2 regions of the Rhodococcus sp. NPDC003318 genome follow, and region 1 is predicted to be linked to the other one. Evidence: riboswitches for the same ligand, from Rfam matches in the RefSeq annotation. Region 1 holds a riboswitch; the other holds the start of a gene.
What was found. A riboswitch is a leader RNA that binds a small molecule or an ion and turns the genes downstream of it on or off. The one in region 1 is predicted to bind cobalamin.

Region 1 (5,653 bases):
GTCGCTGCTCGCCTCGAGTTCGGCGCGGTAGCGGGTCTTGTCGAGGACGGACTCGACCACCTCGCCGATGTCGATCAGTCCGGTGTCGTCGGGCTGCATCCCGTCACGGATCTCGTCCATCATGTCGAGGAAGCCGGCGATCGCCTTCTGCGAACGGGTGTTGAGCAGCGGCACCGTGCCGTCGGCGGCGTCGCGCAGGGCGGCCGCGAATCCGATGCCCCGCTGCTCGGAGTGCACCGCGACGCACGCCTCGGCACGGTCGCCGATGCCGCGACGCGGGGTGTTGAGGATGCGCCGCAGGCTCACCGTGTCGTCGGGGTTCTCCAGCACCCGCAGGTACGCGACGACGTCGCGGACCTCCTTGCGCTCGTAGAACCGGACGCCTCCGACCACCTTGTACGGCAACCCGAGCCGGATGAAGATCTCCTCCAGCGCGCGGGACGAGTTGTTGGTGCGGTAGAACACCGCGACGTCGCCGTAGCGCGCGTCGCCGGCGTCGACGAGCCGGTCGATCTCCGACGCGACGAACGACGCCTCGTCGTGCTCGTTGTCGGCGACGTACCCGGTGATGAGGTCGCCCTCGCCGGATTCGGTCCACAGCTTCTTGTCGCGTCGGCCGGTGTTGCGGGCGATCACCGCGTTGGCCGCCGACAGGATGTTCTGGGTGGAGCGGTAGTTCTGTTCGAGCAGGATCGTCCGGGCCTGCGGGTAGTCCCGCTCGAACTCCTCGATGTTGCGGATCGTCGCGCCACGGAAGGCGTAGATGGACTGGTCCGCGTCACCGACGACGCACAGCTCCGACGGCGGGACGGGGCCGGCACCCTCCTCGCCGACGAGGGTGCGCACGAGGACGTATTGGGCGTGGTTGGTGTCCTGGTACTCGTCGACGAGGACGTGCCGGAACCGGCGCCGGTAGTACTCGGCGACCTGCGGGTGGTTCTGGAGCAGCGCGACCGTCTCGCCGATCAGGTCGTCGAAGTCGAGCGCGTTGGCCGCCCGCAGCCGGGCCTGGTAGTGGCCGTACACCCGCGCGACGAGGCGGACGACCTCGTTGGTCTCGAGTTCCGCGTTGGCCGCGGCCTCCTCGGGACCGATCAGCTCGTTCTTCAGGTTCGAGATGTGGGTGGCCAGCAGCCGCGCCGAGTACTTCTTCTGGTCGATCTCGAGATCCTTGGAGATCATCGTCAGCAGCCGGCGCGAGTCGTCGGCGTCGTAGATCGTGAAGTTCGAATTCAGCCCCGGCAGCAGCGCGGCCTGCATGCGCAGGATCCGCACACAGCTCGAGTGGAAGGTTGCGACCCACATGCTGTTGGCGCGGGGTCCGACGAGTTGGGCGACGCGCTCGCGCATCTCGGCGGCCGCCTTGTTCGTGAACGTGATCGCCAGGACCTGCCCGGGAGTGACGTCCCGCTCCGCGAGCAGGTACGCGATGCGGCGGGTCAGCACCGCAGTCTTGCCCGACCCTGCGCCCGCGACGATCAGCAACGGCGATCCCTGGTGCACGACCGCCTCGCGCTGCTGCGGATTCAGTCCGGCCAGGAGGGCGTCGGTCGAGGTGCGGGTACCGGCGTGAGCTGCCGCGGAGAATGTGTTCATCGCCTGTCCACGCTACCGCTGTGCACCGACATCGGGCTGCCCGCCCACGACCCGTGTGCACCCACGACCCGCCGCGCCCGGTCGGGCATGGCAAAATGGGGTCATGCTCAGTGCCGACGCTCGCCACCCCTGGCGATTTTTCTACGGGTACCGGACTCCGGTGCCCGTGGCCTGAACAACCCACGAGCCCCGCGGTCCGCAGCGATCCGGGGCTCTTTTCGTGAGAGGGCCTGGATCGGGTAACGACCCGCGGGACCGAGAACGATCCAGTTTCTGACACGAGGAGAAGACATGGGCGCCCCCATCTCGCCGAACAACAACGCCGAGAACGACACCGACCTGCCGACCAGCGAGGCCGAGATCGACGAGCTCCGCAAGGAGATCGACCGCCTCGACGCGGAGATCCTCGCCGCGATCAAGCGCCGCAGCGAGGTGTCCCAGGTGATCGGCCGCACCCGCATGGCGTCGGGCGGTCCGCGCCTCGTGCACAGCCGTGAGATGAAGGTGCTCGAGCGGTTCAGTGAGCTCGGCCAGGAGGGTCACACCCTGGCGATGCTGCTGCTGCGCCTGGGGCGCGGTCCGCTGGGCCGGTAACTCCGCTCGGGCCTGCGACTCCTCTTCGGCGCCGGTGACGACGAGGCCCCGGCAACCTCGGAGGAACGCAGCGCGATACCCGGACATACCGGGCGATGCTCGCGAGGTATACGGTGACGGTGGCCGCCCGTGCGGCCCCGATCGGCGAGGGAACCCGGTGCGAATCCGGGACTGACGCGCAGCGGTGACGGCCCTGTTCACGTGGGCCGAAGTCCGGATGCTCGCGGATCGGGTCAGGTGAGACTCTCGGCCCCGCGACTGGGCCCTGAACGAGGAGTTCCCGCTTCGTGCGTATTCGTTTCCTCCGCTGTGCCGCCGTGCTCGCCGCAGCTGCCACGCTGCTGCTGACCGGCTGCTCGGGTTCCGCAGCCACCGACGACGAGCCGTCGACGGCCGCGACCGGGTATCCCGTCACGCTCTCGAACTGCGGCCGCACCGTCACCGTCGATGCGCCGCCGCACCGTGTCGTCTCCCTCAACCAGGCGTCGACGGAGATCCTGCTCTCCCTCGGACTCGCGGACCGCATGGTCGGCACCGCGACGTGGACGGATCCGGTCCGTGAGAACCTGGCTGCCGCGAATGCGACGGTGCCGCGGCTCGCCGACAACAAGCCGTCGCTCGAGGTGGTGCTCGACGCCGAGCCGGATTTCGTCACCGCGTCGTTCGGGTCGTCGATCGGCGACGGCGGCAGTGCGGGCCGCGACCAGTTCGAGTCGCTCGGTGTGCCGACCTACCTGTCCCCCACCGACAACGGGTGCGGCGGCGACGTGTCCTCGGCGTCGAACGCGGACGGCGCCCGCACCGAGCCGTTGACCCTCGACAGCGTCTACCGGGAGATCCGCGAACTGGCCGCGATCTTCGACGTCCGCGAGCGCGGTGAGGGGTTCGTCGCCGAGTTGCAGCAGCGGTACGCGACGGCAGCGGACACCGTGGACGCTGCCGGTGTCTCGCTCGCGTTCTGGTTCGCCGACACGAAGACCCCGTACATGGCGGGCTGCTGCGGGTCGTCCGGGATCATCGCGCGCGCGGTCGGCGCCACCAACGTCTTCGCCGACACCACCGACGAGTGGCCGCAGGTCTCCTGGGAGACGGTCGCGGACCGCGATCCGACCGCGCTGGTCCTCGCCGACCTGAGCCGGCGCAGCATCGACGGCGACGCTCTCGACAGCAAGATCGCCTTCCTCGAGTCGAACCCGGTGACGTCACAGCTGCCCGCGGTCCAGCAGAAGCGGTACATCGTCGTGAGCGGGGCGGACATGAACCCCACCATCCGCACCGTCGACGGCGTCGAGAAGGTGGCGGGGGCGCTGCAGCAGTGGAACCTCGTCACCCCGCAGCCGTGACGCCGACGGTCGCCGCGGAACGGGCGACGGCCCCGACCCCGACCCCGACCCCGCGACGCGAGTCGAAGGCCCTGCTTCCGGCGGTGCTGCTCGGTGGACTTGCCGTCCTGGTGGCCTCGATCGCCGTGACCGTCACGATCGGGCCGGCGAACCTGTCGGTCCGCGACGTGTACGCGGTGATCCTCGAGCACTGGGGCATCGGGTCGTCGGGGCTGACCCGGCTGCAGGACGGCATCGTCTGGGAGTTGCGGCTGCCCAGGACCCTGCTCGCGGCGGTGTGCGGCGCCGGGCTGGCGCTGTGCGGGGCGATCATGCAGTCGCTGCTGCGCAATCCGTTGGCCGATCCGTTCGTCCTCGGCATCTCGTCCGGCGCGTCGACCGGGGCGGTGCTGGTGGCGGTGCTCGGCATCGGCGGCGGCGCGATCTCGCTCTCGACGGGCGCGTTCGTGGGTGCGGTCGTGGCCTTCGGCGCGGTCCTCGCCCTGGCGGCGGGGGCCGGCGGCGGCACCGCGAAGGTGCTCCTCGCCGGTGTCGCGGGCACCCAACTGTTCTCGGCGTTGACCTCGTTCGTCGTGATGTCCTCCGCGGACGCCGAGCAGACCCGCGGCGTGCTGTTCTGGCTGCTCGGGTCGCTCAGCGGCGCGGACTGGACCGACGTGGCGCTGTGCGGCGCCGTCACCGTCGTCGGGGTCACGGTGTGCCTGGCGGTGGCGTCGTCGCTGGACGCGATGACGTTCGGCAACTCGTCGGCGGCCTCCCTCGGTGTCCCGGTCGGCACGATCCGCACGCTGCTGCTCACCGTCACGGCGCTGATCACCGCGGCACTGGTCAGTGCCGCGGGTGCGATCGGGTTCGTCGGGCTGGTGCTGCCGCACGCGGCCCGGTTCCTCGTCGGTCCGCGGCACAGCCGGCTGCTGCCCGCGACCGCCCTGATCGGCGCGATCTTCATGGTGTGGGTGGATGCGGTCGCCCGCACCGTGTTCGCGCCGCAGGAGATCCCGGTCGGTGTCGTGACCGCCCTGATCGGTGTGCCGGCCTTCGCGCTCGTCCTCTTCCGGATGGGGAGGACCTCGTGACGCGGTGGGGGCACTGATGCCCCTGCACGCGAAGAACATCACGTGGAGCCGCGGCGGCAACCTGGTCGTCGACGGCGTCACGATCGAACCGCATCGGGGCGAGACGATCGGGCTGCTCGGGCCGAACGGTTCCGGGAAGTCGTCGCTGCTCGGTGTGCTCGCGGGCGTGCACCGCCCCGACGAGGGGCAGGTGCTGCTGGACGGGAGCGACATCCGTGCCCTGCGACGCCGGCAGGTCGCGCGTCGCGTCGCGACCGTCGAACAGCACGCCGACACCGAGATCGACATCACCGTCGCGAATGTCGTTCGCCTCGGCCGGATCCCGCACCGCGGCCCGTTCGGCGGGGACGATACCGCTGACCGCGCCGCGATCGAGCGGGCGCTGGCGCGCACCGGGATGACCGAGCACGCCCACCGCCGCTGGCACACCCTCTCGGGCGGCGAACGTCAGCGGGTGCAGATCGCCCGCGCGCTGGCCCAGGAACCGGACGAGATCCTGCTCGACGAGCCGACCAACCACCTCGACATCGCGCACCAGCTCGACATTCTCGCCCTGGTCGCCGAACTGCCGATGACCAGCTACATCGCCCTGCACGACCTGAACCTGGCCGCGATGTTCTGCGACCGGGTCGTCGTCCTGACGCGCGGCCGCATCGTCGCCGCGGGAACACCGGCCGAGGTGATCACCGAGGAACTGGTCGCGGACGTCTACCGGGTCCGCGCCACGGTCACCGTCGACGACGGCGTCCCGTCGGTCAGCTACCACCGTGCGCTCCGCGCGGTGAGGCCGTGACGCGCCGAGGCTCGGGTGTGGAACCTGGCTCGATTCTCCGGATCCCAATTGCTGATCGCACCCCGGCGCAGCGCGGCCGCTGCCGTTAATGTCGAGACCATGAGCCTCGACATCACCGCGACCTCGGCCTGGCAGAAGCTCCGCGCGCACCACGACCAGATCGCGGACCGGCACCTGCGCGAGCTCTTCGCCGAGGACCCCGAGCGCGGACGCGAGCTCACCGTCACCGCGGGCGACCTGTACATCGACTA
Region 2 (5,653 bases), on a different contig from region 1:
GAGGTACACCTGCCGCAGGCCGTCGAGGACGTCCGGGGACGGCTCCCCCCACATGTCCCGCTCGGCGGCCTCGAGCAGTCGCTCCGCGATCCCGTGCAGCGCCCACGGATTCGACTTCGTCATGAACTCGCGGTTCTGCTCGTCGAGCACGTACGTCTGCGCGAGCTTCTCGTACATCCAGTCCGCGACGACGTTGGTGGTGGCGTCGTAGCCGAACAGGTAGTCCACCGTCGCGGCCATTTCGAACGCGCCCTTGTAGCCGTGCCTGCGCATCGCCTCGAGCCACCGCGGGTTCACCACCCGGGCCCGGAACACCCGCGACGTCTCCTCCGACAGGGTGCGGGTGCGCACGGCGTCGGGGCGGGTGCTGTCCCCGATGTAGGCCTCGGGGTCCTTGCCGGTCAGCGCGCGCACGGTCGCGACCATGCCGCCGTGGTACTGGAAGTAGTCGTCGGAGTCGGCGATGTCGTGCTCGCGGGTGTCGGTGTTCTTGGCGGCCACCGCGATTCGCTTGTAGGCACTGCGCATGTCGTCGGCGGCCGGCGCCCCGTCGAGTCCGCGGCCGTACGCGTAGCCGCCCCACGTGGTGTACACCTGCGCGAGGTCGGCGTCACCGCGCCACGACTTCGAGTCGATCAGCTGGAGCAGGCCGGCGCCGTACGTGCCGGGCTTGGACCCGAAGATGCGGGTGGTGGCCCGACGTTCGTCGCCGTGGTCGGCGAGGTCGGCCTGCGCGTGGGCGCGGACGAAGTTGCGGTCGGCCGGCTCGTCGAGCGCCGCGACCATCCGGACGGCGTCGTCGAGCAGGGCGAGGACGTGCGGGAACGCGTCGCGGAAGAACCCGGAGATGCGGACCGTGACGTCGACGCGGGGGCGGCCGAGTTCGGCGAGGTCGATCACCTCGAGCGTCGTGACGCGCCGCGACGCCTCGTCCCACACCGGTCGGACACCGAGCAGCGCAAGCACTTCGGCGATGTCGTCGCCCGAGGTGCGCATCGCTGACGTGCCCCACACGCTCAGCCCCACCGACGTCGGGTACTCGCCGTGGTCGGCGAGGTAGCGGGCGAGCAGCGACTCCGCCATCGCCTGCCCGGTCTCCCACGCCAGCCGCGACGGGACGGCCTTCGGGTCGACGGAGTAGAAGTTGCGGCCGGTGGGCAGCACGTTGACCAGGCCGCGCAGCGGCGACCCGCTCGGTCCGGGTTCGACGAACCGGCCGTCCAGGGCGCGCAGCACCTGCTCGATCTCGCGTCCCGTGCCGCGCAGCCGCGGGACCACCTCGGCGGCGGCGAACTCGAGCACCCGGATCACGTCCGATCCGTGGGCGGCCCCGATCTCCGCGGCGGCGGCGGGATCCCAGTCGGCCTTCTGCAGCGCGGCCACCAGGCCGTGTGCGGTCTGCTCGATCTCGTCGACGCGGCCGCGGTTCTCGTCGCCCGCCTCGCTGAGCCCCAAGGCTTCCCGAAGGCCGGGCACGGTGCGCTCGCCGCCCCACATCTGCTTGGCGCGCAGCACCGCGAGCACCAGCTCGACCTCGGCGTCCCCGTCCGGGGCCTGCCCGAGGACGTGCAGTCCGTCGCGGATCTGGACGTCCTTGATCTCGCACAGCCAGCCGTCGACGTGCAGCAGCATGTCGTCGAACACGTCCTCCTCCGGGCGTTCGGCGAGCCCGAGGTCGTGGTCCATCTTGGCCGCGCGCATCAGCGTCCAGATCTGCTGGCGGATCGCGGGCAGCTTCGACGGATCGAGCGCGGAGATGTTCGAGTGCTCGTCGAGCAGCTGCTCGAGCCGGGAGATGTCGCCGTACGACTCGGCCCGCGCCATCGGCGGAATCAGGTGGTCGACGAGGGTGGCGTGGGCGCGGCGCTTGGCCTGGGTGCCCTCGCCGGGGTCGTTGACGAGGAACGGGTAGACCAGGGGCAGCTCCCCGAGCGCGGCGTCGGTGCCGCACGAGGCGGACATGCCGAGGGTCTTGCCGGGCAGCCACTCGAGGTTGCCGTGCTTGCCGAGGTGCACGATCGCGTCGGCACCGAACCCGCCCTGCTCGGTCGCGGCGGCGATCCACCGGTAGGCGGCGAGGTAGTGGTGGCTCGGCGGCAGGTCGGGGTCGTGGTAGATCGCGACCGGGTTCTCCCCGAAGCCGCGGGGCGGTTGGACCATCAGCACGACGTTCCCGACCCGCAGGGCGGCGATGACGATCTCGCCCGCCGGGTCGGCGCTGCGGTCGACGTACAGCTCGCCCGGGGCGGCGCCCCAGTGCTCCTCGACGGCCTCCCGGAAGTCGGCGGGCAGCGTGGCGAACCACTCCCGATAACGTGCCGCGGAGATGCGAATCGGGTTGCCCTCCAACTGTTCCGCGGTCAGCCAGTCCGGGTCCTGACCGCCGGCCGCGATCAGCGCGTGGATCAGCGCGTCACCGTCCCCGGACGCCAGCCCGGGCAGCGCGTCCTCGCCGTCCGCCGGGCCGAGGTCGTAACCGGCGTCCCGCATCGCGGTCAGCAGCGCGATCGCGCTCGCCGGGGTGTCGAGTCCGACGGCGTTGCCGATCCGCGCGTGCTTCGTCGGGTACGCCGACAGCATCAGCGCGATCCGCTTGTCGGGGTTGGCGACGTGACGCAGTCGCGCGTGCCGCACCGCGATCCCGGCGACCCGGGCCGCCCGTTCGGTGTCGGGCACGTAGCTGGTCAGTCCGTCTGCGTCGATCTCCTTGAACGAGAACGGCACCGTGATGATGCGGCCGTCGAACTCCGGCACCGCGACCTGGGTGGCGACGTCCATCGGCGAGAGCCCGTCGTCGTTGGCCTCCCACGCCTCCCGGCTGCTGGTCAGGCACAGGCCCTGCAGGATCGGCACGTCCAGGGCGGCGAGGGCGGTGACGTCCCACGACTCGTCGTCCTCGCCGGCGGACGCGCTCGCCGGCTTCGTGCCGCCGGCCGCGAGGACCGTGACGACCATCGCGTCCACGGTGCCGAGCACGTCGAGCAGTTCGGGTTCCGCGGTGCGCAGAGACGCGCAGAAAATCGGCAGCGGCCGGGCGCCCCGATCCTCGACGGCCCGGCACAGCGCCTCGACGTACGCGGTGTTCCCGGCCAGGTGCTGCGCGCGGTAGTAGAGCACCGCCACCACCGGTGAGTCCTTCCGGTCCGTCTGCGGGCCGGAAGGACTCACGGGGGCGAATCCCCAGGTGGGGGTGTGCACCGGCGGTTCGAACCCGACACCGGTGAGCAGCACCGTGTCGGACAGGAAGCCGTACAGGTTCGTCAGGTTGTCCGCGCCGCCCTCGGCCAGATAGTTGTGGGCCTGCGCCGCGACGTTGCCCGGCACCGTGGACAACTCCATCAGCTCGGCGTCGGGTGCGAGTTCACCACCGAGGACGACGGTGGGTGTGCCCGCTGCCAGCACCGCGTCCAGGCCGTCCTCCCACGCACGACGTCCGCCGAGGATCCGGACGATCACCAGGTCGACGCCGTCGAGGAGGGCCGGCAGGTCGTCGACGAGCAGGCGCGCGGGGTTCGCCCACCGGTAGTCGGCGCCGCTGGCGCGGGCGCTGAGCAGGTCGGTGTCGGACGTCGACAGCAGCAGGATCACGATGCCTCCTCGGGGTTTCGCGCCCCACTCGGTCTGGGACGGCAGCGTCGGAGGGTCTGACTCCCCGGAGTCCGGGTCACAGTGGCGCGACCGCACCGGAATCGCACCGGTTTCCTCTCGAGCTGCCGCAATCGCCGCTGATCGTACCGGTGCCGTCACCGTAGGCTGGAGGGCGATGTCCGATATCGAATCCCCGGCCCCCCGGTCCCGCCCCGACGCGTGCCCCGGCGCGTTGCAGGTGCACGAGGCCGCCGACGGCGCACTGTCCCGGGTCCGACTGCCCGGCGGTGCACTCACCCACGCTCAGCTCCAGGTCCTCGCCGATGCCGCCCGCGACCTGGGCAACGGCGAACTCGAACTGACGTCCCGCGGCAACATCCAGCTTCGGGCCGTGACCGATCCCGCCGCCTTCGCCGACCGGCTCGCCGCGGCGGGACTGCTGCCCTCGCCGACCCACGAACGGGTCCGCAACATCCTCGCCTCCCCGCTGTCGGGTCGGATCGGCGGAATCGCGGACGTCCGCGGGTGGGCCTCGGCTCTCGACGCCGGTCTCATGGCCGATCCCGACCTCGCCGACCTGCCGGGCCGCGTCCTGTTCACCCTCGACGACGGCCGCGGCGACGTGACGGGGCTGCAGGGCGACCTCGGGCTGCACGCCGTCACGGCGACCGAGGTGGCCCTGACACTCGCCGGTGCCGATCACGGCGTCCGGCTGACCGCCGAGGGTGCGGTCGCGACCCTGCTCGACGCGGCCCGGGCGCTGCGCGAGATCCGCGGCACGCAGTGGCGGCTGCAGGAGATCGAGGACGGCCCGCGCCGGGTGCTCGCCCGGTTGGGTGTGACCGCCACGGCGGACCCCGTCGACCTGGCGGCGCCGGAGTCGGCGGGCCCGATCGGGTGGCTCGACCAGCCCGACGGCACGGTCACCCTCGCGGCAGGCCTGAGGTTCGGGGTGCTGCCCGCCCGGCTGGCGGACTTCCTGGTGGCCGTCGAGCATCCGATCACGGTCACTCCCTGGCGGTCGGTGCTGCTGCACGACCTTGACGAGGGCGTCGCCGAACAGGTGGTGCGCATCCTCGCGCCGATGGGGCTGATCTTCGACGCGAACTCCCCGTGGCTGCAGGTCACTGCCTGCACCGGACGTCCCGGCTGCGCGAAGTCCCTCGCCGACGTCCGCGGGGACGCCGTCGCCGCGGTCGAGTCCGGTGCGCTGCCCGCCGACGGCCGCCAGCACTGGGCCGGCTGCGAGCGGCGGTGCGGGCGCCCCCGCGGTGAGGTGACCGATGTGGTCGCCACCGGCGACGGCTACCGGGTGGACCCGCCGACACCCTGACCCCATATCGTTGGGTGCATGACCGACTACATCCGCGACGGCGCCGAGATCTACCGCCAGTCGTTCGCCACGATCCGGGCCGAAGCCGACCTGTCGAGGTTCCCCGCGGACGTTGCCCAGGCGGTCGTCCGGATGATCCACGCGTGCGGCCAGGTCGATCTGACCGACGACGTCGCGTTCAGCCCCGGGGTCGTCTCCGCGGCACGCGCCGCGCTCCGCGACGGGGCGCCGATCTTCTGCGACGCGACGATGGTCGCGTCCGGGGTGACGCGAAAGCGCTTGCCCGCGCACAACGATGTGGTGTGCCTGCTGGGTGACCCGCGCACGCCCGTGATCGCCGAGAAGCTCGGCAACACCCGATCCGCTGCCGCGCTGGAACTGTGGGGTCCGAAGCTCGAGGGTGCCGTCGTCGCGATCGGCAACGCCCCGACCGCGCTGTTCCACCTGCTCGACATGCTCGATCAGGGTGCGCCCCGGCCCGCGGCGATCATCGGCTGCCCGGTCGGGTTCATCGGCGCCGCAGAGTCCAAGGAGGACCTGATCGTTCGCGCCGGCGACATCGACTACCTCGCGGTACGGGGGCGCCGCGGTGGCAGCGCCATCACCGCGGCCGCGCTGAACGCGATCGCGACGGAGGTCGAGTGATGGCGGGCACACTCTGGGGCATCGGACTCGGGCCCGGCGACCCGGAACTGGTCACGGTCAAGGCCGCCCGGATCATCGGCGAGGCGG

Region 2: another riboswitch for cobalamin. It lies ahead of cobN (cobaltochelatase subunit CobN); the one in region 1 lies ahead of ACFYVR_RS12390 (ABC transporter substrate-binding protein).

Annotation. Positions count from the first base shown of each region.
Region 1 covers NZ_JBIAOU010000006.1:45,150-50,802, reverse strand. Annotated here, with positions in the region: gene pcrA (DNA helicase PcrA) at 1-1,596, opposite strand, end outside; gene ACFYVR_RS12395 (chorismate mutase) at 1,888-2,190, shown strand; cobalamin riboswitch at 2,297-2,434, shown strand; gene ACFYVR_RS12390 (ABC transporter substrate-binding protein) at 2,478-3,533, shown strand; gene ACFYVR_RS12385 (FecCD family ABC transporter permease) at 3,605-4,609, shown strand; gene ACFYVR_RS12380 (ABC transporter ATP-binding protein) at 4,626-5,402, shown strand; gene pgi (glucose-6-phosphate isomerase) at 5,502-5,653, shown strand, end outside.
Region 2 covers NZ_JBIAOU010000001.1:161,539-167,191, forward strand. Annotated here, with positions in the region: gene cobN (cobaltochelatase subunit CobN) at 1-3,588, opposite strand, end outside; cobalamin riboswitch at 3,620-3,760, opposite strand; gene cobG (precorrin-3B synthase) at 3,764-4,921, shown strand; gene ACFYVR_RS00720 (precorrin-8X methylmutase) at 4,940-5,566, shown strand; gene cobJ (precorrin-3B C(17)-methyltransferase) at 5,566-5,653, shown strand, end outside.